2 linked regions of the Planctomyces sp. SH-PL14 genome follow. The protein of the gene in region 2 interacts with the protein of the main gene of each other region in a pairwise test. Links are inferred from orthologs where the notes say so. Each region holds a gene or a part of one and is shown on either strand. Other genes may lie near its edges. The genes, in order: leuS and ligA.

What was found.
Region 1: the proteins of ligA (region 2) and leuS interact in binary tests that used the Escherichia coli proteins (3 or more experiments, as listed by UniProt). The link is inferred for Planctomyces sp. SH-PL14 from one-to-one orthologs.

What each region holds. Positions count from the first base shown.
Region 1 is NZ_CP011270.1:6,967,373-6,982,376, forward strand. The notes cover bases 6,315-9,805. They hold leuS (leucine--tRNA ligase), read left to right. Parts: upstream 6,315-6,674; coding sequence 6,675-9,605; downstream 9,606-9,805. Other genes in these bases: VT03_RS26805 (hypothetical protein), read left to right, coding at 9,690-9,805. In the rest of the region: VT03_RS26780 (lactate utilization protein C), read left to right, coding at 1-181; VT03_RS26785 (acyl-CoA thioesterase), read right to left, coding at 584-1,000; VT03_RS26790 (hypothetical protein), read right to left, coding at 1,098-3,968; VT03_RS26795 (prenyltransferase/squalene oxidase repeat-containing protein), read right to left, coding at 4,059-5,753; more of VT03_RS26805, read left to right, coding at 9,806-10,583; VT03_RS26810 (hypothetical protein), read left to right, coding at 10,800-11,816; VT03_RS26815 (sialate O-acetylesterase), read left to right, coding at 11,965-13,197; VT03_RS26820 (hypothetical protein), read right to left, coding at 13,394-14,101; VT03_RS26825 (DUF1643 domain-containing protein), read left to right, coding at 14,280-14,852; VT03_RS26830 (putative zinc-binding metallopeptidase), read left to right, coding at 14,950-15,004.
Region 2 is NZ_CP011270.1:4,943,958-4,958,420, forward strand. The notes cover bases 5,325-8,274. They hold ligA (NAD-dependent DNA ligase LigA), read right to left. Parts: upstream 7,845-8,274; coding sequence 5,805-7,844; downstream 5,325-5,804. Other genes in these bases: VT03_RS18875 (DUF1559 domain-containing protein), read right to left, coding at 5,325-5,559; VT03_RS18885 (ParA family protein), read left to right, coding at 8,018-8,274. Outside these bases: VT03_RS18855 (NupC/NupG family nucleoside CNT transporter), read left to right, coding at 1-918; VT03_RS18860 (rhomboid family intramembrane serine protease), read right to left, coding at 1,287-2,306; VT03_RS18865 (TlpA family protein disulfide reductase), read right to left, coding at 2,319-3,716; VT03_RS18870 (hypothetical protein), read right to left, coding at 3,962-4,444; more of VT03_RS18875, read right to left, coding at 4,540-5,324; more of VT03_RS18885, read left to right, coding at 8,275-8,830; VT03_RS18890 (DUF6655 family protein), read left to right, coding at 9,066-10,235. UniProt on the Escherichia coli protein: DNA ligase that catalyzes the formation of phosphodiester linkages between 5'-phosphoryl and 3'-hydroxyl groups in double-stranded DNA using NAD as a coenzyme and as the energy source for the reaction.

The sequences.
Region 1 (15,004 bases), 2.0 Mb from region 2 along the record:
CGTCGTCAGCAACATGCACCAGGGGTATGCCGCGGTCCCGATCGGAACGACGCACTTCGGAGCCTGGCTCTCCGGTCCGTCGAAGACCGCCGACATTGAGCAGTCGCTGGTCATTGGAGCGCACGGCGCGACGTCGCTTGTGGTCTTCCTCGTCGATGAATGGGACGGCTCGCCGGCTTGAACCGCGTCCTTGCCGGCACGACCTCCATAGCTCAAACCCAACGTGCCACGGCAGCCGGGGCAAGGGGCCGAGAAAACAACACGGGCCCCCTTGCCACCGGAGGCACTCTTGTGAGGAACCGTGGTACACAACGGATGTCCCCTTTGTGGGACCGGCGTTGAGGACTCACCGCTCGCTGCGCGATCCCCGCGGGTTGGTGAGGGGGCATACGACACGGTGTCCGCGCTTGAATACGTGTTGTTTCCCATGGTGTCCGGCGAGACGGCCTCCGGCGGGCAAGAGGGCGTTGCCCCCTTGCATCCCCCACCAGGGTGCCCCTGGACCCGGTGAGACCGTGAGGTTGGATTGCGTAGATGGATCTGAACAGATCTGGGGCAATGGCCGCTCACTCACGCCGCCCCGTCATGACCCACTGTGCAGCTCAAAAGACTCCCGCACAGCCTCCGGGATCCGAGTCAACTTGAGATCGCTCATCCGCACAAAAGCCCAGTTCGTCTCCGCCCGGACCAGCAACGCGGCGTCAGAGGGGCGGACAATCTCGTACTTGCGAAGCGACGTCACCCGCTGCATATCCGCCACCCACGTCCGGACCACGATCGTCTGGTCCGCGAACGCCGGCTGCCTGTACTCGACGAAATGCGAACGGACGACCCATCCGTGGTCCTCGGCCCGGTACCGCTCCATCGGCCATCCCATCGCCGCCGAATGCCGGACCGCGGCATCCTGCAGCCAGCGGACATAGGCCAGGTTGTTCACATGGCCGAACAGGTCGACCTCATCCGGCCGGACCGCATGCTCATGTTCGTAGATCGCAGGCATCCGCGAATCCGTCCGTGGGGCTGCCCTGAACGCGATCGATCCGGAACAGGCCCGGAGTCATCCGCAGCCCGTCTCCCGATCGCCTCGCACCAGGCGGCTACTGCAGCTCGGACATCAGGGCATCGTAGCGCCCCACCATGTCCGGTCCGCTCAGGTTCGGCGCCAGGGCACTGGTCGCCTTAAGGAGCTGCCGCGCCTGGGCCTTCATGTCGTTGGCCTCCTTCTGGCTCGACGACAGCTTGGACTGCTCGAACAGCCCGCGGGCGGTCTCGTACACCGCCTCGTAGTACTCGGCCGGCTTCTTCTGCATCCCCTGCATCATGTTCCGGAGCTGAGCCCAGTTGTCGGTGGAGGCTTTCCACTTGGCGACATCGGGTTCGGAGTCCGCCATGCCGGCCAGAATCCGGGCCTTCTCGACCCGCGGTTCGAGCGCCTTCGGGACCGACTGGATCAGGAGGTCCACTTCCCGCAGCGCGTCGTCGTATTTCTTCTCGGCCCGCAGGAGGCCGATCACCTGCGCCTGGACGCGGTTCACCGCGCTCTGCAGCCGCGGATTGTTGCCTCCGGCCCGCGCGGTCTCGAGAGCCCGGTTGTAGAGCTTCTTGGCGAGCTCCGTGTCCCCCGTGTCGGCCGCCGTGTCGCCGAGGACGATGATCTCCTGGAGGCCGAGCTTCTCCCGTCCGGCCAGCTTGCCGAGGAAGGCGTCCAGCGTTTCTTTCGCCTGGTTCGCCATCGCCTGGGCCGCCGCGTTCTCCGGGCCCGCCTTTCGGGCCTCTTCCGCCTTCAGCTTGTACTCCGACCGCAGGTTCTGCGAGACCCCGGCAAGGACCGTATTGACAGGCGGGATGTCCTGCCCCTTCTGCAGCAGGACCAGTCCCAGAGTCGACGCCTCAGCCGCTTTCTTCTGCTGCTGGTAGCCGCGGATCGCCGAAACGAGAATCCGGATCCCGGTCAGGTCGAGCGATTCCGCCTCGTCCGCCTGGAGCTTCGTCACGAGCGGCGTCAGAAGGACGATCGCCTGGTCGGAAGTCTCTTCATCGAGGCGGATCTCGGCTAGGAGCAGCGGCACTTCCGTGGCGACCTGCGGCATCTGGGTCGCCAGCGAGGGTTTCTCTTCGAGGAGCTTGACCGACTGCTCAAGCTGCTTGACCGCCGTGTCACGATGTTCCTGGACCGCTGCGTCCTTCGAGCCCATCCGTCGCCCGTCGACATAGAGCTTCCAGTGAGCCTGGGCCGACATCTGCAGCGCCTGCGGGTACCGGTCCGACGCGGGGTTCACCGCCCCGAACGTCTGCATCGCGGCGGCGAGGTCCCCCTGAACCGCCTTGAGCCGCCCGAGAGCGATGCGGGCGTCGTCCGCCTCGGCCCGGTTCGGCCAGGTCTGGACGGTGTAGTTGACGGCGTCGAGGAGCTTCTGCTGGGCGGACGCCTTGTCCTGCGCGGTCCCGAAGCTCGCCAGGGCGGACTGGATGGCCAGGACCGCCGACGGCGGCGCGACCTTGGCGTCCTTGTTCCCCTTCGCCAGAGCGAGGCCGTCGGTGTAGGCCCCTTCGTAGTCCTGGGCGGAGTAGCGGGCGTTCGCCAGCTGGTAGCGGACGATCTCGACGCGGGCCTTGTGCTCGTCGGTCTCCTTTTCCTTCTTGGCGAGCTCGAGGGCCTTGAGGTAACTCTCGACCGCCCCCTTGGGATCGCCGCTCTGCATGGCGATGTCGGCGACCGAGACCGCCTCGTTGAACGTGTTGGCCGAGGCTTCCTGGCCCACTTCCGGGGCGTACTTACTCAGGAGAGCGGTCGCCTCCCGGTGGTAGCCGGACTGCTTCTTAGTCGCTTCGCGGAGCGTCCCGACCGCCTCGGTCATGATCTTCTTGCGTTCGTTCCCCTGCGGGAGCTTGAGCCCCTTGGCGACGTAGGCCTTCGCCACTTCAACGGCCACGCCGTACCACGGATCGGTCCGCATCCGCTGGAATTTCAGGTAGCTCTCCCCTTCGCCGATAATGTCGTCGATCTTCTGCTTCTCGCTGAGGAGCAGGAGCTTCTGGCGGACCGCCTCGGTGTAGAAGGTGATCTCGGTGGGATCGACCTGTCCGCCGGAAGGGGTCTTGGCGATGACCTCGTCGAAGATGTCCTCGGCGGTCAGCTTGTCGCCGAGCTGCTTCGTCGCCATGCCGTGCCAGAAATGCGCCAGCACGCCGGGACGGGCCTCGCGATAGCCCTGGAAGATCTGGTCGAGTCCCGCCGAGGCCGCCTTGAGGGCCTTGGCCGCGTCCGGGTTCTTGGCGTCCGGATAGGTCTGGGCCGTGTAGTAGTCGAGCATCGCCAACTTGAAGCGGGCGTTGAGCCAGTCATTCTCGGCGATGTACCGCTGCTGGTCGGCATTGACCGCGGCCCGCTTGAACTTGGTGTTCCCTCGCTTTTCCTTGGTCTGCTCGAGCGCCGCCTTCACTTCCGCATCTGCGTCGTCCAGCCGGACGCGGAACCGCTTCACCGCCTCATCGAACCGGGGACGGGCCGCGAGGTACTCCTTGCGGGCCTCGTCGAAGAGCTGCGTCTTGCGGGTCGCATCCTTCTGGACGTTCGCCTGCCGCGAGAGCTGGTTCCCGCGGTCCATCGAGAGATTGCCGTACGTGTCGAAGGCGAAGCCAGACTCGGAATGGTCGGGATGGGCCTTCAGGAAGGCGTCGATCGCCGTCTGGGCGTCGCGGCGGTACTTGGCCGCCTCACCCTCGTTCACCGTCTCGTCGGCCGCCACCTGAAGGTTGCGGGCCATCTCCAGGTCAAAGACCTCCTGCAGGTCCGGCGAGACACGATTCGATGCCTTGAGCTGGTTCAGGTACTCGATCGCCAGGACACCCTGCTTGTCATTCCGCAGAGCGTCGAGGAACTCGAAGACCGGCTCCGCCGCGAAGGCCGGTCCCCCGACGGCCAGAGTCAGGGAAACGAGCAGCGTGCGGGCAAGCGCGCGGGGCATTCATCCATCCCTTCTGAGAACGGCGGGAGCCGGTTCCATGGGCACCAGATCGTCACAGTCGCCGAGGACCGGCGCACGGCCGGCGGGCGGTTACTTCGTCGTCAGGTCCGCGGTCGCCTTGCCGTCCCGGTCCAGTTTGTAGAGCGGCAGGAAGCGGTAATACACTTCGAGGTTGAGCGTGTTGATCGAGGTGACCATCAGCCGCCCCCCCTGCGTCCCGAAGGAGTCCTTCGTCGGCTTGTTCGGGTCCCAGCTTCCCTCGGCACAACCGTCCTTGACCTGGGTTTCGATCAGGTAGCGGCGGGTGGCGCGGTTCCACTGGTCCCACTCGGGGCCGGGCAGGTTGTGCATCACCTGCGTGGCGTAATAGAAGTAATACGAGTTCCGGGAGTACTTGCCCGGCAGGTACTGCATCAGGTAGTTCATCCCCTCCTTCATGGCGGGATCGTCGCGCTTGGCTCCCAGGAACTGCTGGCAGAGGAGTCCGACGGCCGTCATCGAGGGGCTCGGACCGCTGGCGGGGGTCGGCTCGTAGCTGAACAGTCCGCCGCTCTTTCCCTTCTTGGCCAGGTTCATGTAGACCTTGGCCAGCTCCATCGTCTTGGGGTTCACTTCCAGCCCCGCCATCATGGCGCTCTTGAGAGCCATGAGCTGCCAGCCGACGACCGAGGTATCCCCCCCGGTCGGCGTCTGCCCGGCGACGTAGTACCGCCAGCCCCCCTGTTGCGGGTGCTGCGACGCCTCGATGAACTGGATTGCCCGCTGGGCCGGGAGGCGGAGCGAGTTGTCCTTCGTCATCCCGTAGGCTTCGCACAGGACGATCGCCGCCATCCCGTGGACGTACATCGGCGAGCTGTCTTTGTTGTAGAGGCCGCCGGTCTTCGGATTCTGGCTCCGGACGATGAAGCGGATGCCGTCGAGGATCGTCTTCTTGTAGGGCCCCGGCGTCTCGGGGGTCTGTCCGGCCGCGAGGTAGGGGAGGAGGGCCATGGCGGTCGCTCCGACGTCCGCCTTCGCATCGCCCAGTCCGGGGAGTTTCCCTTCCTTGTCCGGCTCGCCGGCGCAGGAGGGGTCTTTGCAGCTGCGATTGTATCGGTCGAAGCTCCAGGAACCGTCCGGGTTCTGGTGGCGGGCGAGCCAGTTCAGGCCCCCCGCGACGGAGCGCTCGGTGGCCCGAGTTCCGCCGTAGGCGCCGGCCATCTCTTCACGATGTCCCTGGCCGCGGCCGCCGAATCCCTTGCCGGTTCCGCCGCCGCTTCCCGTATTCCCGGTGTCGCCCGATCCGGAGAGTCCGGTCATTGCCGCTCCGGGGCCCGGTCCGGGTCCGAGGGCGAAACTCCCGCCGAGGCCGCCAAAGTCCGCGGCCGCGGCGACTCCGGTTCCCCCTCCGCCGCCGTCGACGAAGGTATCGGAATTGTCGAAGAACTCCGCCTCCTGGGCCATCGCCGGGGCTTCGGTGATCGTCAGCGTTTCGGTCGACAGCTCGGAGACTTCGAGCGGCGCGTTGTCGACGTCGAATTTTTCGATGGGGACTTCAGGGACCGTGGTGTCGATCACCGACTCGAGGAGCGGCGCTTCACCCGTGGTCGCGGCCACGTGGATCGCCCCACCGAGGAGTCCGACCAGTCCCAGGAGCAGGGCATGAGCCGCGATGCTGGTGACGTACCACGCCCCGTTTTCCTTGACCCACGTCACCCCGTCCTGAATCGACTTCTGAATGAACGAAGGCCGTTCAGTCGTCTTGGGGGAGGGAGTGGGCGCGGAGGGGGGAGGGGTAGCAGACATGCGGGACTCCGCAGGCAGATCAATCAAAGAGAGCTGTTCTGACTAGTTTGCACAGTTGGAACGGACAGTCAAGGTGGCGGAGCGGCGACTTCGCGCCTCTCTCCCACGTGGAAACGGACCAAGCCCAACCGAGCCCTTCGGGACGTCGCGCCCTTTCGATCTGTTCGACGGAATCCGGCCGCCGGACGAACTTTGTCGAAGATTTTTTCCTCGAACAGGAGCCCGAATTCGCCGGGTGCGCCTTCCTTCGTTAAGACCCGAGTCCGCGGCGCGGTGCCAGACCCATTTCCCCGAACTCGCCGCGCCTCCCAATCGGCACAACCGCGGGGGCATTCGCCGGATAGTGGACGGTCAACGGGGGATTGGGGCAGCTTGTCCGGCTGTCTCGAACCGCGTCCTTGCCGGCGCAGTTCGGTTTGCTCAAACCCAACGTGCCAGGGCAGCCTGGGGTCAAGGGGGCCACGCCCCCTTGCCGCCGGAGGCATTTTCGATGAGGAACCGTGGCAAGCAACGGACGTCCCATTTGTGGAGCCGGCGTTGACGACTCACCGCTCACTTTACAATCCCCGCGGGTTGGTGCGGGGGCATACGACACGGTGTCCGCGCCTGGATACGTGCTCCTTCTGGCATCTCTCGACGGCCAGGCCTCCGGCGGGCAAAGGGGCGTTGCCACTCTGCACTCCCCACCAGGGTGCCCCTGGACCCGGTTCGGTTGGCATTCGGCGAGCACCAAGCGGCGCACGCACCCCACAACCCGCCCGCAATCCCGGCTGGGTAACGCTTTCCGGCACCTCCCCCTAAACTTCGCGTTTTCCGATGCGGACCGCAGGAGAACCGGCGACGGCCGGGACGTGTCCCCCTTCGTTTGCGCATCCGATCTCCGCGGCCCCAGGCCGCCTCCGTCTCAACCCGCCAAGCCCCATGCCCCGTTACGACGCCCACCGCCTGGAATCCAAGTGGCAAGCCTACTGGGAACAGAACCGGACCTTCGTTACGCCCAACACGCCCCCCGTGGCGGGCGGCCCGCGGGAGAAACTCTACGTCCTGGACATGTTCCCGTACCCGTCGGGGAACGGGCTGCATGTCGGGCACCCGGAAGGATATACGGCGACCGACATCGTCTGCCGCTACGGCCGGATGCGGGGGAAGCACGTCCTGCACCCCATGGGCTGGGACGCCTTCGGCCTGCCGGCGGAAGACTATGCCATCAAAACCGGCACCCACCCCGCCGTCACAACCGGCAAGAACATTGAAACCTTCCGCCGCCAGCTGAAGATGCTGGGCTTCAGCTACGACTGGAGCCGCGAGCTGTCGACCACCGACCCGGACTACTACCGCTGGACGCAGTGGATCTTCTTGCAGCTGTTCGACACCTGGTACGACCCCGCCTTCGAATGGACCGGTCCCGACGGCAAGCCGCGGGTCGGGAAGGGGAGGCCGATCGCCGATCTGCCGATCCCCGCGGGAATCACGGGCGATGACGCCCGCCGCTACCAGGACAAGCACCGCCTGGCCTACATCTCCGAAGCCCCGGTGAACTGGTGCCCGGCCCTGGGGACGGTGCTGGCGAACGAAGAAGTCGTCGACGGCAAGAGCGAACGGGGCGGCCATCCTGTCCAGCGCGTCCCGCTGAAGCAGTGGATGCTGCGGATCACCGCCTACGCCGACCGCCTGGCGAACGAACTGGAAGAACTGAACTGGCCGGAGTCGATCAAGCTGCTGCAGCGGAACTGGATCGGCCGTTCGACCGGCGCCGAAGTCGATTTCCTGGTCGCCGGTTCCGGCGACTTCGCCGGGTGGAAAGCCGCCCGGACCGCTAGCGGCTTCCCGAAGGAGCCGGAATCGAACGTCATCCGCGTCTACACCACGCGGCCCGACACGCTGTTCGGTGCCACCTACATGGTCCTGGCGCCCGAGCACCCGCTGGTCGACCGGATCACGACCGCCGACCAGACGGCCGCCGTCCGGGTCTACAAGGAGCAGGCGGCCCGCAAGAGCGACCTGGACCGGACTGACCTGGCCAAGGAGAAGACCGGCTGCTTCACCGGCGCCCACGCGATCAACCCGATCAACGGGGAGCAAATCCCCATCTGGATCGCGGATTACGTCCTGAGCAGCTACGGCACCGGTGCCATCATGGCGGTCCCGGCGCACGACGAGCGGGACTACGAGTTCGCCATCGCCTTCCAGATCCCGATCATCGAGGTCGTCGCCCCGCCGAAGGCTCAACCCGACGAGCCGCGGACGCTGCCGTTCACGGAGCTGGGGGTCGCGGTCAACTCGCAATCCTACAACGGCCTGCCGACCGCCGAGTTCAAGGCCCGCATCACCGCCGACCTGGCGGGCGCCGGCCTGGGCCGCGAGGCGGTCAACTACCGCCTGCGGGACTGGCTGTTCTCCCGCCAGCGGTACTGGGGCGAGCCGTTCCCGATCTGGCACGAACTGGACGCCAATGGCCAGCCGACGGGCCTGCTCCGCGCCGACACGCCGGAGTCGCTGCCGGTCCTGCATCCGCACATGGAGGACTTCAAGCCGACCGGCACCCCTGAGCCGATGCTGTCCAAGGCCCCCGACTCGTGGCTGTACCAGACCGCCGCGGACGGAACGCGCCTGAAGCGGGAGACCAACAGCATGCCGCAATGGGCCGGCTCCTGCTGGTACTACCTGCGGTTCTGCGACAACAAGAACGGCGCGGCCTTCATCGACCCGGAGCTGGAAAAATACTGGCTGCCGGTCGACCTGTACGTCGGCGGCGCCGAGCACGCGGTGCTGCACCTGCTGTACTCGCGGTTCTGGCACAAGGTCCTGTTCGACCGCGGCCACGTCACGTCGCCGGAACCATTCGGCCGGCTGGTTAACCAGGGGATGATCCTGGGCGAGGCCGAGCTGACGGGCTACGCGCGCGTTGCCGGCGGGCCGGAGACCAGGGACGGAGAGGACGGGGCGGCGCTGACGGCGGCGGACGTTCCGGCCGCCGCGTGGGTCTCGGTCCGCGATGTCACCGAGGGGGAGAACGACACCAAGGTCCTGAGGAGCACCAAGGAGCCGGTCGTCGCGGTGAAACTGTCTTCGGACGATGTCGAGAAGCAGGCGGGGAACCTGGTGCTGAAGTCGCACCCGGAGATCGTCGTCGAGAGCCGCGCGTTCAAGATGTCGAAGTCCCGCGGGAACGTCATCAACCCGGACAGCGTCGTCTCGGAGTACGGTGCGGACTCGCTGCGGCTGTACGAAATGTTCATGGGCCCGCTGGAGCAGGTGAAGCCCTGGAGCATGAGTGGCGTGGAAGGGGTCTACCGCTTCCTGGCCCGCGTCTGGCGGATGTTCGTCGACGAACGGGCCGAAACCATGACCGTTCACCCGGCGATCGTGGACATCGCCCCGACCGCCGAGCAGGAGCGGATCCTGCACCGCACCATCAAGACGGTCACCGAGGACATCGAGAAGCTGTCGTTCAACACGGCAATCAGCCGGATGATGGAGTTCACGAACGAGTTCGGCACCGCCGACGTCCGGCCGCGCGCGATCCTGGAACCGTTCCTGCCGCTGCTGTCCCCCTTCGCTCCGCACATCGCCGAAGAGCTGTGGGAGCTGCTGGGCCACCAGACGTCGCTTGCGTACCAGCCGTGGCCGACATTCGACGAATCCAAGATTGCCGAAGCCGAAATCGAAATCCCGGTCCAGGTGAACGGCAAGCTGCGGGCCAAGATCAAGGTCCCGGCGGGAGCCGATCAGGCCACGATGCAGCGGATCGCCGAAGCGGACGAGGCGGTCCAGACCCAGCTCGCCGGAAAGCAGATCGTCAAGACGGTCGTCGTGCCGGGGCGGATGGTCAACTTCGTCATCAAAGGCTAACCACCAGGACATCCGCCGTCTGGACCCAGCGTCGAGCGATGGGATTGAGCAGTGGGAGCCGACTCGGCAGATACGGTATGCGAGATGCCGAAACAGAGCGATTCCCTGGCCGCGCTGCTCGCCCGCTTCCACGAACGGCAGTCCGAGAACTGGCGAAGACAGTTCAGGGCCGTGGTCCGCGAGCGGAACCGCGGTGTTGAGAAACTGGTCTCGCACGGCGTCGTGACCGTCGGCCAGCTTCTTGAACGACTCTCCGGGTTGTCCCAACGCCTTTCGATCGTGGGAATCGAGCTGATCTCCCTCCTGCGGATCGGGCAGGCGGCTCCGCTCCTTGTGGACCTGATGGAATCGAGGCCGCTGCGGATGGCGTGTGCCTCGGCGATCGCGATGTGTTCCCAAAACGAGCGGATCACCGAGCGGCTACTGCGGATCGGGTGCCGCGAGCTCGATTCGTCACATCCCGATCCGCACTGGCTTTGGACCATCATCGAAGCGGTCCGCAGGTCCGACGACCGGCGCGCCGCCGAGTTGCTGGTCCGGATCTACGAGCATCCGGCGTTGCCGGGATCGATCCGCGGCGACGCGGCCGACCGGCTCGGCTGCGAAGGATTCATCGGAGACCGCCGCACGAGCCTCCGTCGTCGCTGTCGGGTAGCTGCGATTCTGGGGCTGACAGACGACTCGATCGACGTCCAGTTCTGGAGCATGTATCTGATCGGGCAACTCGGCAGTCATGATCGGCGCGGTCCTTCTCGACGCGCGCACGACCTTCTGGATGCCATTCCGATCCTGAAGGGGATCGCGGCCGTAGACCAGCGGATTGCCCCCGGCTATTGGTGGCCCATGTCTGCCGAAGCGGAAGATGCTCTGCACTGCCTCGAACACGGCAGCTGGCCGGAAGTCGACGCCGCTGAGAGATGGGCAGGGAAGGGTGAACGCGGTCCAATGAACCATGAGCGCGAGTTTGGTCCGCTGTAGTTCACCAATTGGAAGAGAGGTGGGCGGCCAGTGTCAGGGGCCGGTGGAACGCCCTGGAGTCAGGCAGTACCAATACTGCGTTGGATCTCATCTGTGGTGTATTGACATACACCCTACTCGACTGAGGCCAGACCCAGCCTGCGGAACTCAACGACGAGGTGAGCAGTGCCCAGGAAGGTCCAACCTGTGATCGTTCCGCCGTCAGAGGGAGTGAACATGCGGAGAGCCATCCAAGGTATCTCGGTGGCGTGTGCAAGCGGTTGCCTGATCCTGTCCGCGTGGGCGCTGTCGGGGATTTCGGGGACAGATATCGCAATGTCTCAGACGGGTACGGGTCGCGCAGAGATTCAAAGGGCTGGCGACAACGGGAAAAGGTTGGCATTCAAGGGCGAGACGCCGGGCGTAACAACCTTCGAGCAGTTCGCGAAAGCGCACGGCGGCCGCCAAAGACGCCCCGCACTCATAGACGGCGAAGCGGTCCCTGGTGTGTCGCTCTACGTCCTTGAGAAAGGGGAGCTATCGATCGGCGCGATACCGGTCGCCGAGGGGAAATACACCTTTGTCGACAATGTCCTGGCCAGGATCGTTCTGTCAGTGCGCGGTTCGAAACGGCGCTTGGTTGAGGCACTCGCGGACGAGTACGGCGAGCCTCAGTACCAGTGGTCGGCGTATTGGTGGCACAACGGCGAAGTGGTGTTGTGCGTGACTGGCACCGACGACGATGTCATCATCGACTTCTCGTGTACTGCACTTGCACACGAAATCGATGTTCGCATCTGGAAGACCTATGCGGCAACGACATACGAACTGAATGGCGAAATCCTCGGTGTGACAACGCTTGATGAGTTCCGCAAGAAGTATGAGTTCAGGGGTGAGGACGGAGCTGTGTACCCATCCGAGTGGAATAAGGACGATCCGCCGGCGAAAGGGGTCACGGAATGGAAGCTGTTTGATAGATCGAACGGTCGGCAGGACTACACGCTCTTCGGAGTCAAACCATCTGATGTGACATTCCGGTTCGTTGACGGTCTTCTTGAGTTCGTTCATGTCGACTTCCCCCATTCAGAGTCAGCTCGAGTGGCAGCAGGTCTGAAACGAAAATTTGGCGCGCCCAAGGACAATGGATGGCATGTGGGATGGGAAAGCCCGACGGCGCGCGCTGACCTCTTTCGGGATTTGGGCGCGTTCCACATGACGCATTTGAAGTTGCACTGGGATTACTTATCCCGGTAGTCAGATTGGGAAGGAGCGTGGCTGTCGAGCGGCGCGAGAGGCGAGGGTTGCCCACGCCCCGCGAAGGCTCAGAGCGTGCCGCTCTTCGCGACGCAGAATACGATGCTGGTTCCGATCGTCACCCGCGACCTTCTTGTGGACTGCTGTGATGAAAGTTCTCGTTTCACTTGTCCTGCTGTCGATCGGGGGGCCGGCGCTGTCGGCTGCGGAGCGGCCTTTGAAGGTCTTTATTCTCGCCGGGCAGTCCAACATGGAGGGGCACGCTCGAATCGAGACCTTGGATTACATCGGCGATGACCCGGCGACGGCGCCGCTCCTGAAGCGGATGCGTGGCGCGGACGGCAAACCGACGGTCTGTGATCATGTCTGGATTTCGTATTTCACCGGAAACGGCGCGGAGAACGGCGAGGGCTTCGGCAAGCTCACCGCGGGGTATGGCTCCCGCCAGAAGCCGGAGGAAGACGGCGGCAAGATCGGGCCGGAGTTCACGTTCGGACTGACTCTCGACGAACGGCTCAGCGAGCCGGTCCTGATCATCAAGACCGCGTGGGGCGGGAAGTCACTGCATACCGATTTTCGCCCGCCGAGCGCCGGTCCCTATGTCCTGAGCGACTGGCAGAAAGAGAACTATCCCAGGCAGACGGGGCACGGCATTCCGAAGGACTTCGAGAAGTGGAAGGCCGACAAGATCCGGGAGACCGGTGCCTACTACCGTCTGATGATCCAGCATGTGAAACGCGTGCTGGCCGACCCGCGGCGCGTCTGCCCGGCCTACGATCCGGCGGCTGGCTATGAGCTGGCAGGCTTCGTCTGGCTGCAGGGATTCAACGACATGGTCGACGGACACGCGTATCCCAACCACGGCAAACCCGGCCGCTTCGATCTCTACAGCGAGTCTCTGGCGCATCTCATTCGCGATGTGCGCCGCGATCTCTCCGCTCCCCGGATGCCGTTCGTGATCGGCGTGATGGGCGTCGGTGGTGCGAAAGCCGGCGAAGATGTGCTGGAGTTCCGCAAGGCGATGACCGCTCCGAGCCTGTTGCCCGAGTTTCAGGGGAACGTGACCGCCGTGCCGACATCGCCGTTCTGGTCCGAGGAACTCGGGGCCATCGACGACAAGTACGCCGAGGTCCGGCAGATGGCCTACTACCTCGACACAAAGCACAAGGATTACGCCAATGCCAGGGGGCAGATGACCTCCAAGCAGAAACGCGAATACTTGAGCAAGTTCGAAGCCGACCTCATCTCACCTGCGGAAGTCGCGCTCTGGAATCGCGGTGCCTCAAATGGCGGCTATCACTACCTCGGCTGCGCGAAGACGTTCGCACTGATGGGCCAGGCGTTTGCCGAAGCCAGCCTGACAATGCGGAATCCGCCCTAGAAGACCGCTGCGGCAGGGGGGGACATAGCCGCTGCTTTGAGTGGCCATCAGCGTCCGCTTCGGACGCGGCGGACGATATCCTGTCCTGTCTCCGATAGGGAAGCTTGGATCGACCTACGAATCCAGCGAAGCTGAACCGCTCGGCGGGATGACATGGCACCCGTTGCACGGGCGAGTCACAGACCTGCATTCGATCTCAGTCATCTCGACCATCGTCAATGGAAACGCCTGGAAACAGCCGCTTAAACTCCCGCACTTCCGGCTCGCCGAAGACCTCTCGCGCTTCCAGGACGACGAGTTCACGCAATGAGATCAACTGTCTGATCACGGAGTTGTCTTCTTTCGGCCGGAATCCGGTGCGGTACAGCCACAATGACTCAAGGCAGCGACAACGCTTGAGATCGTGCAAGACGTCGAATGGGACCTTGTACAAATTCAAGGAAACCAACCGCGGTCCGACCTGGTTCAGCACGTAGTTCACATCCGAAGGTTTCGCCAAGTTGCAGTTCGCGATACGAATGTCTCGCAAACTCCGTAGCTGCCCAATCTCGTCAAATGCGCCGGCGTCTATACCGCAGTCGTGAAAGCGGAGCACCTCGATGCTGGTCACCCCGCACAAATGGCGGCCAGTTTGTTCCGATACATTTATTCCTCTTACTAGAACATGACTGCACTCTTTAGCAACGAGCACCTCCCAAGTCCCTTCGTCTGGAACAACGTCCATGATGACCTCAAATCCTCGAAGCGATTGAGCATCCTTCAGAGAATCACTGGTGTTCTTGTATGCGCCTAATCTGACCTGCCCGACGATCCGCGCGCGAACCCATTTGTCGCAAAAGTGGCGACGCTGAGTGACGTAGGTAACAATCGCGGCGACAGCGAAAATGCAGGTCAGGAAGGTCAACGTCCTTGCTGGGGGCTTTCGCATTTGACGGCTTCTCACTGTGAACACGACAACAGCGGCGGTGGTCAATATCTGGTACCGTCTCCGACATGGAAAGTCCGGAAATTGACACCGGCCGGAGAGGGCAGGGGATGCCGTCTCTCACGAACCACCAAGAGGAGCCCAAGGGCAGGAACTGATGTCGAATCTGTTTGTGACGTCCGGCCGAGCGAAAGCCTCCGCGGGAACGCGGAACGGGATGGTCTACCGGTACTCCCCGGACCTCTCCCGGCGGGCGATCTTCTCCCCATGCTCCGGGTACCGCTACGCCCTCCTGATCCTCGACAGCCCCGATGACGTCCCCGCGGCGGAGTGCTGCGCCTTCATCGGCCTCAATCCGTCCACCGCCGACGAGTTCAAGGACGATCCGACCGTCCGACGATGCCGCGACTTTGCCCGCCGGTGGGGCTACCGCGGGCTCATGATGCTGAACGCCTATGGCTTCCGGTCGACCGATCCCAAGGGACTCCGGACGCAGGAGGACCCCGTCGGCCGGGACACCGACCGCATTCTTCGCCGCTACGCGCAGCAGACCGGGCGGGTAGTCGCGGCCTGGGGAACGCACGCCGACGTCGAACGGGTCGCCGCGATGAGGAAAGTCCTCGAGGGTGTGCCGACGCTCTGCCTCGGGGTCACGAAGGACGGCTATCCCAAGCACCCGCTCTACATTGCCGGCAAGACGGAGCCGATTCCGTGGGGCCTCTCGACCTGAGCCCGTATCCCGGAATTCGCGATTACCACGGCACAAGGAGCTGGATTAGGATTGCCCCGCGGAACTCGCAGGCAGGGCAGTCATCTCGCAGGCAATCATGCTGAACATCTTTGAGTCGATCACCAGGCGGCTGGTGGACGCCTGGAAGTCGG
Region 2 (14,463 bases):
ACGGTGATCTTCTTCTCCGCTCTGACGTCGCTGCTCTACCACCTCGGGATCATGCAGCTCATCGTCAAGGTCTTCGCCTGGACGATGGTCCGCACGATGGGGACCAGCGGGGCCGAGTCCCTCAGCTGCTCGGCCGATATCTTCGTCGGCCAGACCGAAGCGCCGCTGCTGGTGAAGCCGTACCTCGCCACCATGACCCGTTCGGAGCTTGTCGCCATCATGGCCGCGGGATACGGGACGATCGCCGGCGGCGTGATGATGGTCTACATCGCGCTGCTCAAGGATGTCCCGGGGATCGCCGGCCACATGCTGACCGCCTCGGTCATGAACGCCCCGGCAGCCCTCGTCTTCGCCAAGCTGATGTACCCGGAGGACGGCGAGCCCGTGACGCGGGGAACGCTGCACGTGCCGATCGAGAAGCAGACGATCAACGTCTTCGAGGCGGTTGCCGCCGGCGCTTCGGACGGACTCAAGCTGACCGCCAACATCGCCGCCATGCTGCTCGCCTTCACGGCCCTCGTCGCCATGCTGAATGCCGGTCTGCAGCTCACCGGTTTGTCCCTGGACCAGATCCTCGGCATCCCGTTCCGCCCGCTTGCCTGGGCGATGGGGGCGACCGGCAGCGACACGACCGTGCTGGCGAACCTGCTCGGCAAGAAAACCGCCCTCAATGAGTTCCTGGCCTACCGGGACATGCAGGGTGTCGTGGGCCAGATCTCCCCGCGGACAGCGATCATCGCCAGCTATGCGCTGTGCGGGTTTGCGAACTTCGCCTCGATCGGCGTCCAGATCGGCGGCCTGAGCGCGATGTGTCCCGAGCGGCGGAAGGACGTCTCCGAGCTCTCGCTGCGGTCGATGGCCGCGGGCGCGATGGCCTCGTGTCTCAGCGGCTGCCTCGCGGGTGTTCTTGTCGGGTGAAGATCCCGATGGCCCATGTCGCGTCCTTGCCGGCACGACGCTGTTTGCTCAAACCCAACGTGCGACGGCAGCCGGGGGGCAAGGGGCCAAAGAAACAACACAGGCCCCTTGCCGCCGGAGGCGCTTCCATGAGGAACCGTGGTACGCCACGGGTGTCCGCTTTGTGATACCAGCGTTGAGAACTCAACGCTCGCCTTGGGAGCCCCGCGGGTTGGTGGGGGGGCATACGACACGGTGTCCGCGTCTGGACACGGCGCGCTTCAGACAGTTCTCGACGGCCAGGCCTCCGGCGGGCAAAGGGGCGTTGCCCCTCTGCACTCCCCACCAGGGGTGCCCCCTGGACCCCGGTCTTCAGACTTCCCTCCACCTCAGAGCGTTTCCACCTCCGAGTCCCGCCGCTGCAGCCACAACAGCCGCTTGCGGTATCGACCTGCCCACTTCGACTCCGGATCTCGCTCAAGGACCGTGTCGACATATTGCAGGGCCGCCTCATAGTCGTGACCCCGCGCCGCCTGTTCCGCCTTGTAGCCGAGCCAGATCTCAAGCCACGGCGCCCAGAAGAGCGAGACCACGACCGCGGCCGCCATCGCCAGGCCTCCCACGGCTCCCACCGCCCTGGGGACCGGCTGGCGGGCCGTGAAAGCCAGTCCCGTCGCCAGCCCCCACAGGAGACCCGCGACATGCGCAGCGTTGGCGATCGGCAGCAGGTCCAGCCACGTGACGATAAAGCACACGCCCAGCCAACCGAGCAGCATCACCAGATTGGCCCGATGGATGACGCGCCGGAATTCCGGATACCGCGCGACGCCGGCCCAGAGAAAGCCGAAGATCGCGAAGACGACACCCGAGAAGCCGATCCCCGTCGATCCGCTCGCCGCCAGTTGAATCCCCGTGGTGATCGGCGCGGAGGCGAGACAGAACAGCAGGAATTTCCACGGGCCGACGGTCCGCTCCATCGTGCTGCCGAGGGTCCAGGTGGCCATCATGTTCAGGACCACGTGCCAGAAGTCGACGTGGACAAAGGCCGCCGGCCAGAGCGCCCAGTAGGCTCCGCTCCAGATCTCGTCGGCGATGCGGACGCCATACGGCCTCAGCTGGGGGATCAGCTCGGGCTTCGAATCCCCCGAGTTGACCCACACCCAGATCCCCAGGCAGGTCAGGATGATGAGACGGGTCACCCGGACTCCGCGGTCGATCGCCGGTCGCGGGATCGGCACACGTCGGACCGTCGGAGCCGGTCCCGGAGAGGCGGAAGCCGGCGTCGTCGCAGCGACGCGGTCCAGGGCCGGCCCCGCTGACGGCGGAATCCGCACGGCCCCCTCGGGAGCCGAGGGGGCGGGGGGCACGGGAGCGGGGGTAGTCGGTTCGGGCGTTGGTTCGGAATTCATCAGTCGGAAGGCCTATCGGGCCTTCAGAGCATACTGGATTCCGGACTCAAGTTGCTCGATCGGCAGCGGAGCGGCAAGGACCCGGGCGTTTCCGTCGATCAGCCAGTAGGTCGGGACGTTCGTCACGCCGTAGTGGGCCGCCACGGGATTCCGCGTCCCGCGCTGGTTCGGCGAGGAGTGGAAAATCTGCCGCCAGGCGATGCCGTTCTTCCCCATGTACTCTTCGAGACCGAGCTCGTCGCGGTCCATGTTGATCCCGACCACCGAGAACCCCTGCTGGCCGTACTTCTTCTCCATCGCCAGGAGCTGGGGCAGGTGCTGGTTGAAGGTCCCCGAGTCCTTCGACCAGAAGACGATCAGGAGCGGCCGTCCGCGGTAGTCCGAAAGATTGAAGAACCCGCCGTCGAGCGTCGGCCCGCCGAACTCCGTCAGTGTCTGGCCGGGGAGGCGGATCCGCCGCAGGATGCCGGCGACCTCGTCGGCGAATGGTGTTTTGGGATACTTCGATTCGACCAGCTCGTAGCAGATCTTCCCTTCGGCCGGCTGGTTGAAGAACTCGCACAGGCGTCCGGCGGTCATGAGCGCGATCGCGCCGCGGTTCGTCTGCGACGGGAAGTTCTCGGCGAAGAGCCGCGCCTGCCGGGCGCAGGCGATGACGGTGTTCGGATCCTGCTTGCCCTGCTGTTCGGCCAGCGTCTGCGAGAGGAGGACGACCTTGTAGCCCGCCTCGGAGGCGGCAAAGGAGTCTGCCTTGCGGCGATGGAGCGAGACGGCGTCGCGGCTCAGGAGGTCCGCCTGTTCCTTCTCTCCGGCGAGAGCCAGCGACATCCGGGCGTCGCACAGGTAGTGGACGGCGTTGTTGAACAGGGTTTCCTTCGAGGCGTCCTTGGTGGTCGCCACGATGACCTGCATCGCCTTGTCGATGATGAGGTGGCAGCGGCGGCTGACTTCCGCGACGCTCTGCTGTTCGGTGAGCTTGCGTTCCTGGAACTGGCCGGGCTTGCCCGGGACCGGCTCCTTGACGACATCGACCGGGGCGGACTTGAGCCGCGCCATCTCGCGGAGCAGGGCCTCGGGGCTCCCGGGAGCGACCTTCAGGTCCTTCTCGTCGTCATCGGTGGCAAAGACGTCGACCCCCTCGTCGTCGCCGGGGTCGACCTTCTTCTTCTCGCCGGCGGTCAGGACGATCCCCGAGTCCGGCTTGCCGGAGTCGATCGGCTGCAGCGCCGGCGGAGCGGCCAGCTCGGTCAGCGCCGCGGTCTGAACTTCGTCAGCGCTCGACTGTCCTTCGGCGACGGTCCCCGTCGGTGTTCCGTTACCGCATCCGGAGGCGAGCGCCAGTCCCAGCAGGAGTCCGGTCGAGAGGCGACCGTTGGCAATGGAAGAGTGCTCCGGGGAAATCCGTTTCATGGCGTCGATTCCTTTCGAACGCGGCGATGCGGCCGTTTCTGCCGCCCCGTTCTAAGCGAATCCGCCAATCCGGGACAAGAGCGAATCCCGGCGGGCCCAGGGGAGCGAGAGGACGAAAGGGGACGCGGCGAGCCGGGGGTGGGGCGGGGGACGAGGGGCGGGGCTCAAAGGGTGAGCCGCCACCCCGAGCGCCTGGAGCGTCGTCACCCTCTTTGTCCCGCCCCGTTGTCCCACCCGTTCCGTTCTCAGCGTCCCGGAGGGCGGGCCGATGCGGTTCCGGCGGGCGCCAGGACCGCGGCCGAGCCGCCGGGAGCCGCCTTCTTCGCCGACTCGAAGGCGACGCTCAGGTCGCCGACTTTCCCCGCGCCATCCTTGCGGATCGTGAGCCGCACCGGTTTGACCGCGGGAACGGCGCCCATCGTCGTCGCGTCCGGCCGGAGAGTCGCGTCGAACTCCCCTTCGGCGGCTCCATCGCCTTCGCCGAACGTGGAGAGCTGAAACGTCCCATCCGACTGCACCCGGCCGATCGCCCCCGGCTGCTTCGGGTCGGGCTTCACCGGAGTCAACGTCAGCCGGCCGGTCGTGGCGGGCTTGCCGTCGATCGTGATCTGTCCCTTCGCCGGCACGACCGGCGGCCGGTCAGGGCCACTCTTGCCGCATCCCGCAAGGGCCGCGGCCAGCGCGATCAACATCCAGTGGCAGGGGAACGGCCTGACAATGCTTTTCACAATCCAACCTCGGTGCGCAGAGCCATTTTCGATCCGCTGAACGCGGACATCGATCCGCCGAAGGCGGACCGCAGACTGCAATTCCTGAGATGACCTCAGTCGACGACCGGCTTGATCTCGCCCCGTCCGCCGTTCATGGTGTGGAGGGCATTCCACACATTGGACTGCGGGGCCGGGCCGCTGTACTGATGGCCGTAGGGAATCGACTGGATCGACTCGCTCAGGAACTTGACCGAGCCGTCGGAGAACAGGAAGTGGGCGCCCCCTTCGTGGTCGCTTCCCGCGGCGTACCACTCGGAGTTCATCCCCAGGAACGACATGTAGCTGGGAGCCCAGGCGTACGGAGCGGCCCGCCACCAGAACGGCGGTTCGACCGCGGTGGTGCCGTCCGGGTTCTTGTCGACGCCGATCGCATTCATCGTCACGGGATGCGTGTGCGTGGCCAGCAGGGCGCTGCGGAAAACGCGATCACCCCCGACGCGGAGCCGTCCTCCACCCCCCTGGTCCGAGCCGGTGTAGCCGGAGGAGCACGTCTCGCCGATCATGATCGTGTTCGAGGTCCCATCCTTGATCTTGTTGATCGAGGTGAACTTGCCCAGGGTGAAGACTCCGCCGTGTTCGTCTTCGCGGGACCACCAGTCGTATCCCTGGGACGCGCCGTAGCTCGTCCAGGCGATGCCGTGCGGAAGCGAGTCGAAGCCCGGGTCGGACGGGCACATGGCGGTCTGGAGCTTGACCGCCTGGGCGGTCAGGTTGGGAGCGACCTGCTGGTTCAGCAGCGGCGCGCTCAGGTCCAGTTTGTTGTACACCGCCGCCTGGTCCAGTTGCGGCAGGATCGACACCAGCCACGAGTAGTGACGGGGCTGGGCGTTGGGACCGGGCTGATTGACCCAGATGGCGTCGGCCGGAAACGTTCCAAACGTTTCGTGGTAGCCGTGCATGGCGACCCCCAGCTGCTTCATGTTGTTCCGGCACTGAGAGGCCCGTGCGGCCTCGCGTGCCTGTTGAACGGCAGGGAGCAGGATCGCAACAAGCACCGCGATGATCGCGATGACGACCAGAAGCTCAATCAACGTAAAAGCAGGACGTGAATGACCCGAGCGCAAGCGGCGCATGCGAATACTCCTGTAGACAGGGAGACACGCGAACGGAGATATGACCGAAGAATCCGGAGAGAACCGGAGGGGGATGTGACCTGAATAGGTATCGTTGATTACATCCAAAAAAAACGAATCGTCAACAATCGATCTGAAAGATTGTTTGCTCGCTCAGCAGAAGTTGCGGCGCGGAGCGATGAGGGCGCTTTGGAAAGCGCGGCAAGGTCGGGGGAGGCAGCGGACGACGCGCCGCCCCGCTCCGGTCACGAAGGCTGCGGCCCGACGAGCTCGACGAACTCCGCTTCGGTGAGGATCTGGACCCCCAGTTCGCGGGCCTTGTCCAGCTTGCTCCCCGCCTCCTCCCCGGCGACGACGAACGTCGTCTTCTTGGAGACGCTCCCGGACGCCTTCCCCCCCAGACGGTGGATCAGCTCCTTGATCTCATCCCGCTTGAAGTGCACCAGCGTCCCGGTGACGACGATCGTCTTCCCGGAGAGCGGCAGCGCCGCCTCGTCCGCGGCTGTCTCGGCGGAACGGTCGATCGGCTGGCCGAAGTCGAGACCGACGCTGCGGAGGTCGTCGACGATCCGCCGGCCGAAGTCCGACTGGAAGAACGTCTCGAGTGACTTGGCGATCACCGGCCCGATCTCGTCGACCGTCGCAAGCTGCTCCGCCGACTGCGCGGCGATGAGGTCGAGGGAGCCGAAGTAGTCCGCCAGGGCCCGGGCGGTCGTGATCCCGATATGCCGGATGTTGAGCGCCGTCAGCAGCCGGAACAGCGGCCGCGTCTTCGAGGCCTCGATCCCTGCCAGCAGGTTGTCGACCGACTTCTCCCCCATCCGCTCGAGCTGCAGCAGGTCCTCCCGGCGGGCCGAGAGACGGTAGATGTCGCCGAAGTTGGACAGAAAGCCTTTGTCGACAAGCTGTTCGACGAGCTTGATCCCCAGCCCCTCGATGTCCATTGCCTGCCGGGAGGCGAAGAACCGGATCCCCTCCTTGAGCTGCGCGGGGCAGTTCGGGTTCTGGCAGCGGATGTAGACCCCGCCTTCGTCCCGGGCGACCGGCGCGCCGCACTCCGGGCAGCTCTCCGGAAACGGGAACTCTTTCTCCTCCCCGGTGCGGAGGTGCTCTTCGACCCGCACGACGTGCGGGATGATCTTCCCCGCCTTTTCCACGACGACCCAGTCGCCGACGCGGATTCCGAGCCGTTCGAGCTCGTCCTTATTGTGCAGGCTGGCCCGGGTCACGGTCGTCCCGGCGATCAGGACCCCCTTCAGGTTGGCCACCGGCGTGAGCGTTCCGGTCTTGCCGACCTGGATGTCGATCGAGAGGACCTGCGTCGTCGCCTCGTACTTCTCCCATTTGTAGGCGCAGACCCAGCGGGGGGCCTTCGAGGTGTTTCCGAGCCGCTCCCGCAGAGCGTAGTTGTTGACCTTGATGACGAGGCCGTCGACCTCGAAGTCGAGCCCCGGCAGTTCCTCCATCCGCTTGTGGCACAGCTCGCGGGTCGCCGCCATCCCGGTGCGGGCCTCGACCGCCGGCGTCGCCGGGATCCCGAAGATGTTGAGCCCCGCCAGGAACTCGAGGTGGGTCTGGTAGTCGACCCCTTCGGAGTAGCCCAGCCCGTGGGCCAGGAACCGGACCTTGCGGGCGGCGCAGAGCTTGGGGTCGAGGAGCTTCAGGGCCCCGGCGGTCGTATTGCGGGAGTTCGCGTAGAGCTCCACCCCCCGCCGCTCCTGGTCGGCCCGGAGATGGGCGAAGTCCGTGTTGGCGATATACGCCTCCCCGCGGACCTCCAGCACCGCCGGCGGGTGCGGTCCGGCCAGTTTCAGCGGGACCCCCCCGATCGTCCGGGCGTTGTGGGTGATGTCGTCCCCCTGCCGCCCGTCCCCCCGCGTCAACGCCTGGACCAGCCGGCCGTGCTCATAGATCAGCGAGAGCGCGACCCCGTCGATCTTGTATTCGACCGCGTACTCGACCTCCTCGGCGGTCCCCAGGACCTTGCGGACGCGGGCGTCGAACTCGTCCAGCTCCTCCTCGTCATACATATTGTCGATCGAGAGCATCGGCAGGCGATGCGGGACGGTCCGGAACCCCTCGATCGGGGCTCCCCCCACCTTGCGGGTCGGACTGTCGGGATCGTCGAACTCGGGATGGGCCGCTTCGAGCTCCTCGAGTCGCTTCAGAAGCCGGTCGAACTCCAGATCGCCGATCTCCGGCTTCGCCTCGACATAGTAAAGCCGGTTGTGACGGTTGATCTGCTCCCGCAGGTCGGAGATTTCCTGTTGTGCGGACGGGGGCATGGGCCGAAGTGCTTTCCCGGTGGGGGTTTAACCACGCAATCTCGTCGTAGGGCCGGCGGCGGAGAAACTCTCAAGAATGCCGGAAAAATGTCGATCTATGGTGGGCACTTGAGGCAGGAAGCCGCAAGGGCGAAGGAATTCATCAAAGTTGGCGTGTGGGCAGGGAGGCTGGTATGCGCGTGATCGCGGTCATGAATCAGAAGGGTGGAGTCGGCAAGACCACCTCCAGCGTCAACATCGCCGCGGGACTGGCCCGCGCTGGCCGCCGCGTCTGTCTGATCGACCTCGATCCCCAGGCCCACTCGTCGATCCATCTCGGCCTGGAAGCGACCGGGAAGGATTCCATCTACCAGATCTTCGCCGGGGCCAAGGCGTTCAACGACGTCCGGCAGATGATCTCGAGCAACCTCTGGATCGCCCCCGCCGATCTCGACCTGGCGGCGACCGAGCTGGAGCTCGTCGACGCTCCCGGCCGCGAGTTCGTCCTCCGCAAAGCTCTCGAAGAGGCCAAGGCGAGCGAGCAGTTCGATTACGTGATCCTCGACTGCCCTCCGTCGCTCGGCGTCCTGACGATCAACGCCCTGACCGCCGCCACGGAAGTCTTTATTCCGCTCCAGCCGCACTTCTTCGCCCTCCAGGGGCTGTCGAAGCTCCTCGAAACGACCGCCCTCGTCGCCCGGCGACTCAACAGGAATCTCAAGGTCAGCGGGATCCTGCTCTGCCTGTTCGAGACCGGCACCCGCCTGGCGACCGACGTCACGGACGACCTGCTGCGGTTCCTCCGCAATTCCGATCCGCAGGCCCCGTGGGCGGGAGCCAAGGTCTTCGGCACCCGGATTCGCCGGAATATCAAGCTTGCCGAAGCTCCCAGCTTTGCCCAGTCCATCTTTGAATACGCCCCCGGTTCGTCGGGAGCCCAGGACTACGGCAACCTGGTCACGGAAATGCTCTCCGCGGAGCCGGGCTTCGTGGCTCAGGCGGCCTGAGCGGATCGCCGGCTCGCGCCGTGGCTGGCCGGGCAGGAGAAGCAGGGCAGGGGAAGCCGGATGCGGATCGGGAGGGCGTCCGGTTTCCAGGACTTCAGGCAAAGTTCAGAGCCCGGCGGGTGTTCTGCAAAATTTGCCAATTCGGAAGCCGGTCCGCCGATCCGGGTGGGAGTGTTCGGCCTGACGACATACCGTTTCCGGTGACCCGCGGTCCCGGAACGGAGTCCTTGTCAGTATGTGGCGGTGTCGGTCCCGATCGTTCTCCTCGCTGCACCCAGCGTGCGCGCTCCTCGCGTGCGCGCTGGCGGCACTGTCGGGATGCGGAACGACCCAGGCCCGGATCGCCACGGACCAGATGCTCGCCTCGGACGCCGTCGATCACGCGGTGTCGCATCTCGACTTCTCCCCGCTCTCCGGGCAGAAGGTGTTCTTCGACGACAAGTTCCTGCAGCAGCCCCCGGGCGTCATCATCGGCGTCGGGGTTGTGAATCAGATCTATGTGGCGAGCGCCCTGCGGCAGCACCTGCTTGCCTCGGGGGTTCTGCTGGCGGACAAGCTGGAGAACGCCGACATCGTCATGGAGGCCCGGGTCGGGATCCTGGGGGCGGACCGCCACGACCTGACCTACGGTCTCCCGGCTTCGGCCGCCAACAACCTGGCCGCAAGCGCCGCGACGGCCGCCACGCAGGTGCCGATCGTCATCCCGGAAGTCTCCCTGGCCCGCCGGGTCGATCAGACCGCCGCCGCCAAGATCGCCTGTTACGCGTACGCCCGCGACACGCGGGAGCGGATCTGGCAGTCCGGGACCTCGCTGGCCCGCTCCACCTCTAAGGACTCCTGGCTCTTCGGCGCGGGACCGTTCCAGAAAACGACCGTGGAGAACGGCGTCCAGTTCGCGGGGACCAGCTTCTCGCCGTTCGGCAAGGGCCCGAAGAAGCAGCGGATCGACGCGAGTTTCGATCGCTCCGTGGTCTTCAAGGAGGGGCACAAGGTGAAGCCCCCCGAAGAGGCCAAGACCGCCACTCCCGCCATCCAGCAGGCCGCCGCCGAGGTGAAGGCCCCCGATCCCAAGGCCCCGGGCGACAAGCTGTCCGATTCGAAATCGGCTGATGCCAAGGGGGCGGCCTCCGGGACCGCACCCAAGGAGCTGGAAAAGGTCGCCGAAGCGCCGCAGCTCCTCCCCGCAGGCGACTCGCAGGCCCCACGGCCCTTCCCCGGTCCCCCCTCCCCGGCCGTCGCCCCGTCGGGCAGCACCCCGCCCGAGGGCCCTGCCGCCGACTCCGCTCCGAAGACCGAGGCCGGGCCCGAGACGGCGGACGATCAGCCGCGCCCCGCTCCGGCTCGCGCCGCCGCTGCGGAGGAGGCCACCGAGGCCCCCTCCCGCTTCCCCTGGGCACCCCGCTGAACCTGCCGCCGGAGCCGCGTGTCTCAGAGGAGATTGTTCGGCTGTTCACTGCCTTGCGGCCACAAGGTGGGCCTCGCGCCTCCCTTCTGTCGTCGCCCCGCCAATTTTTTGACTTCAACGCTTGTCCGCGCGGGCCGGGTGCCGATAAGATCGCCCACTCGCCTCATGACTGGGGCGAAACGCATTTAGGGCGTGTAGCTCAGTTGGTTAGAGCGCAGCTCTGATAAAGCTGAGGTCCGTGGTTCGAATCCACGCACGCCCATTTGGAGAAAGGTTTTCGGTCGTCAGTTTTCCGTTCTCGGCGCAAGCTGGGAATCGCTGGCGACTGATGGCTGAGACCGGCAACTCCTCCCAGGGGACGTAGCTCAATTGGGAGAGCACCGGCTTTGCAAGCCGGGGGTTGAGGGTTCGATCCCCTTCGTCTCCATGAACGGTTGTTGAAGCTCGCGAGAGTCCTTCCGCAAAAGTTCAAAAAAGTGGTCCCGGACGATTGACCCCAAGTTGTCGCCCGATAGACTGCTCGACCCGCCCGGCCGACACGGCCAAGTGGCTCGAAAGAGCTGGTTGGAAGTTGTTGATGCGAGTGGGTTTCGGACGATTCGGTGAAAACTGAATCGAAAGAAAAAGTGGTCGCGAGAGGTTGACTCCAAGTCGCCGATCGATAGACTGCCCGACCCGCCGGCCGACAAGGCCAAGTGACTCGCGAGAGTTGATTGGAAGTTGTTGGCGGAGATGGGTTTCGGTTGAACTGGCGAGAAACAGGTTGACCGAAAAAGTGGTTCGAAAAAAGTTTTCAGACGCTTGACGAACTGAAACGCGAACCTTAAACTTCTCGACCCGCACGAAACCAATCGTGCGAGCGACACCGGAAGGTGAAGCACCACAAGGAGTTACGCCGAGAGGCGATCTTCGGGTGGTCTGATCTTTGAAAAGTTGGTTGAAGCAAGTGTGGCATCTCAAAATGGCAACGTAAGTTGTAGTTTTGCGATCTTAGGAACTTGAACGTCTATCAGGTTTTGCGAAGCGAGTCTCGCGGAAACGCGAGATTGTATCGTGAGAGCTGTGACCTGGTTCTGTTCTGTGCTGCCGGGGTGGCTTAGCTGTCACTCGGGTTGAGCGGATTGGAACTATTTTGGTCAAGCTACTAAGGGCGCACGGGGGATGTCTTGGCGTCAGAAGGCGATGAAGGGCGTGGAAGGCTGCGAAAAGCCTGGGGGAGCCGTCAAACAGGCATTGATCCCGGGATCCCTGAATCAACGTAGACTGAATACATAGGTCTACGTGGCGAACGTGGGGAACTGAAACATCTAAGTACCCATAGGAAAAGAAAGAAAACTCGACTCCCTGAGTAGCGGCGAGCGAAACGGGATCTAGCCCAAACCAGGTGCTACGGTATCTGGGGTTGTGGGGCCAGTGTTAGGGTTACAAAACAGGTGATTAAGAGAACCGGATCGGAAAGCCGGACCAAAGTGGGTGATAGTCCCGTATCTGAAAATCAACCTGTCCCGTTATGCACTGGTACCCGAGTAAGTCTCGGCACGTGAAACCGAGACCGAATCTGCGGGGCCCATCCCGTAAGGCTAAGCACTCTCTGACGACCGATAGTGAATTTAGTAGCGCGAGCGAACGATGAAAAGAACCCCGAAAGGGGAGGGAAAGACCCTGAAACCGTGTGCCTACAAGCTGTCGGAGCTCGCAAGAGTGACGGCGTGCCTATTGAATAATGATCCGGCGAGTTATTGTCACTGGCTGGCTAAAGTCTTCAGGACTGGAGCCTAAGGGAAACCGAGTCTGAATAGGGCGTAAATGGTCAGTGGGAATAGACGCGAATCTTAGCGAACTACGCATGGGCAGGTTGAAGCGCGGGTAAGACTGCGTGGAGGACCGAACTCACTGATGTTGAAAAATCAGGGGATGACCTGTGTGGAGGATTAAAAGTATCATCAAGCTGAGGGATAGCTCGTTCTCTCCGAAATAACTTTAGGGTTAGCCTCGTGCAACTATGCCGTGGGGGTAGAGAGACTGAACTGGGTCGAGGGCTCACAAGGCTACTCGCCCTGACCAAACTCCGAATACTACGGTAACTATCACGGGAGGTAGTCTCTGAGGGAGAAGCTTCAGAGTCGAGAGGGAAACAACCCAGATCGTCTGCTAAGGCCCCAAAGTTTGACTCAGTCACAAAGGATGTCCGATTGCGGTGACAGCCGGGATGTTGGCTTAGAAGCAGCCACCATTTAAAAAGTGCGTAATAGCTTACCGGTCGAGCAGTCGTGCACCGATAATGAACGGGAGTAAGTCAGACGCCGAAGCAGCGGGATCCGCAAGGATCGGTAGGAGAGCGTTCCGTGCCAGCAAGTGAAACCGTAAGGTTTCGTATAGGGGCCCGGAAGTGTTTATGCCGGAATGAGTAACGATAAGACAAGTGAGAAGCTTGTCCGCCGCAAGCCTAAGGTTTCCTGGGGAAGGTAATTCCGCCCAGGGTCAGCCGGTACCTTAGCCGAGGCCGAAGGGCGTAGGCGATGGATAACAGGTTAATATTCCTGTGCTGACTTGTGGACCGATGGGGGGACGTTGTGTGAATGGTGAGCGGGCGGTTAGAAGTGCCCGTCGGGGTATTCAAGGCTGCGGAGTGGTAAATCCGCCGCGTCTGCCGAGAATATTTCGTGAGTCCCTGGTTGATGAAATCATCTGAAGCATAACCAAGAAAAGCCTCTAGGGTTGAAGCAAGCAACCGTACTAAAACCGACACAGGTAGGCGAGGCGAGTAGCCTAAGGCGCGCGGGAGAACGGTGGTTAAGGAACTCTGCAAATTTTCCCCGTAACTTCGGGATAAGGGGCGCCTTGCGATGTGTTAAAGCATTGCGAGGCCGCAGGAATTGGCTCTAGCGACTGTTTATCAAAAACACAGGACACTGCGAACTCGCAAGAGGATGTATAGTGTCTGACGCCTGCTCGGTGCCGGTAAGTTAAGGAAGAGGGTGAGGCGCAAGCTGAAGCCCGCAACCGAAGCTCCGGTAAACGGCGGCCCTAACTATGAGGGTCCTAAGGTAGCGAAGTTCCTTGTCGGGTAAGTTCCGACCTGCATGAATGGCGTAACGACTGGAGCACTGTCTCAACCACCGACCCGGTGAAGTTGTAGCCGTGGTGAAGATGCCACGTTCCCGCACCGTGACGGAAAGACCCCATGAACCTTTACTGCAGGCTGGTATTGGTATTAGACATGTCTTGTGTAGGATAGGTGGGAGGCTTCGAAGAGGGGGCGCTAGCTCTCTCAGAGCCGTCGTTGAAATACCACCCTGGGCCTGTTTGATATCTAACCCTGTCCCGTGAATCCGGGCAGTGGACAGTGCCAGTTGGGCAGTTTGACTGGGGCGGTCTCCTCCAAAAAGGTAACGGAGGAGCCCAAAGGTACCCTCAGCCTGGTTGGCAATCAGGCGAAGAGCGTAAAGGTAGAAGGGTGCTTGACTGCGAGACCTACAAGTCGAGCAGAGACGAAAGTCGGGCTTAGTGATCCGGCGGTTCCGAATGGAAGGGCCGTCGCTCAACGGATAAAAGGTACTCTGGGGATAACAGGCTGATCCCACCCGAGCGTCCATAGCGGCGGTGGGGTTTGGCACCTCGATGTCGGCTCATCACATCCTGGGGGTGGAGAAGCTCCCAAGGGTTCGGCTGTTCGCCGATTAAAGTGGTACGTGAGCTGGGTTCAGACCGTCGTGAGACAGGTCGGTCCCTATCTGGTGTGGGCGTACGAGACTTGAGGGAGTTTTTCTTTAGTACGAGAGGATTTGGAAGGACGGACCTATGGTGTCCCTGTTGTCCCGCTCGGGGCAGTGCAGGGTAGCCACGTCCGGTTTGGATAAGTGCTGAAAGCATCTAAGCACGAAGCCAGTCCCAAGATAAGGTCTCGATGAGTCCCCTGGAAGACGACCAGGTTGATAGGCCAGACGTGTAAGGTGGGTAACCATCTCAGCTGACTGGTACTAACGGACGATTGCTTGATCATTTTAGTTCTGGATCGTTCGCCGGCCCTGTTCGCAGGGTCGGACGCGAGAGCAGGATTAGGTCAAAACCATATCGCAAAGCGATATCACAGCGCCTGGTGGACGAATAGGTTCCACACACTTGCTTCAAACCATCTTGATACTCCGGCTGAGTCCTAACGGGCTCAGTCGGACATCTCGGTGACTTTATCTAGAGGGTCACACTCGTTCCCATTCCGAACACGACC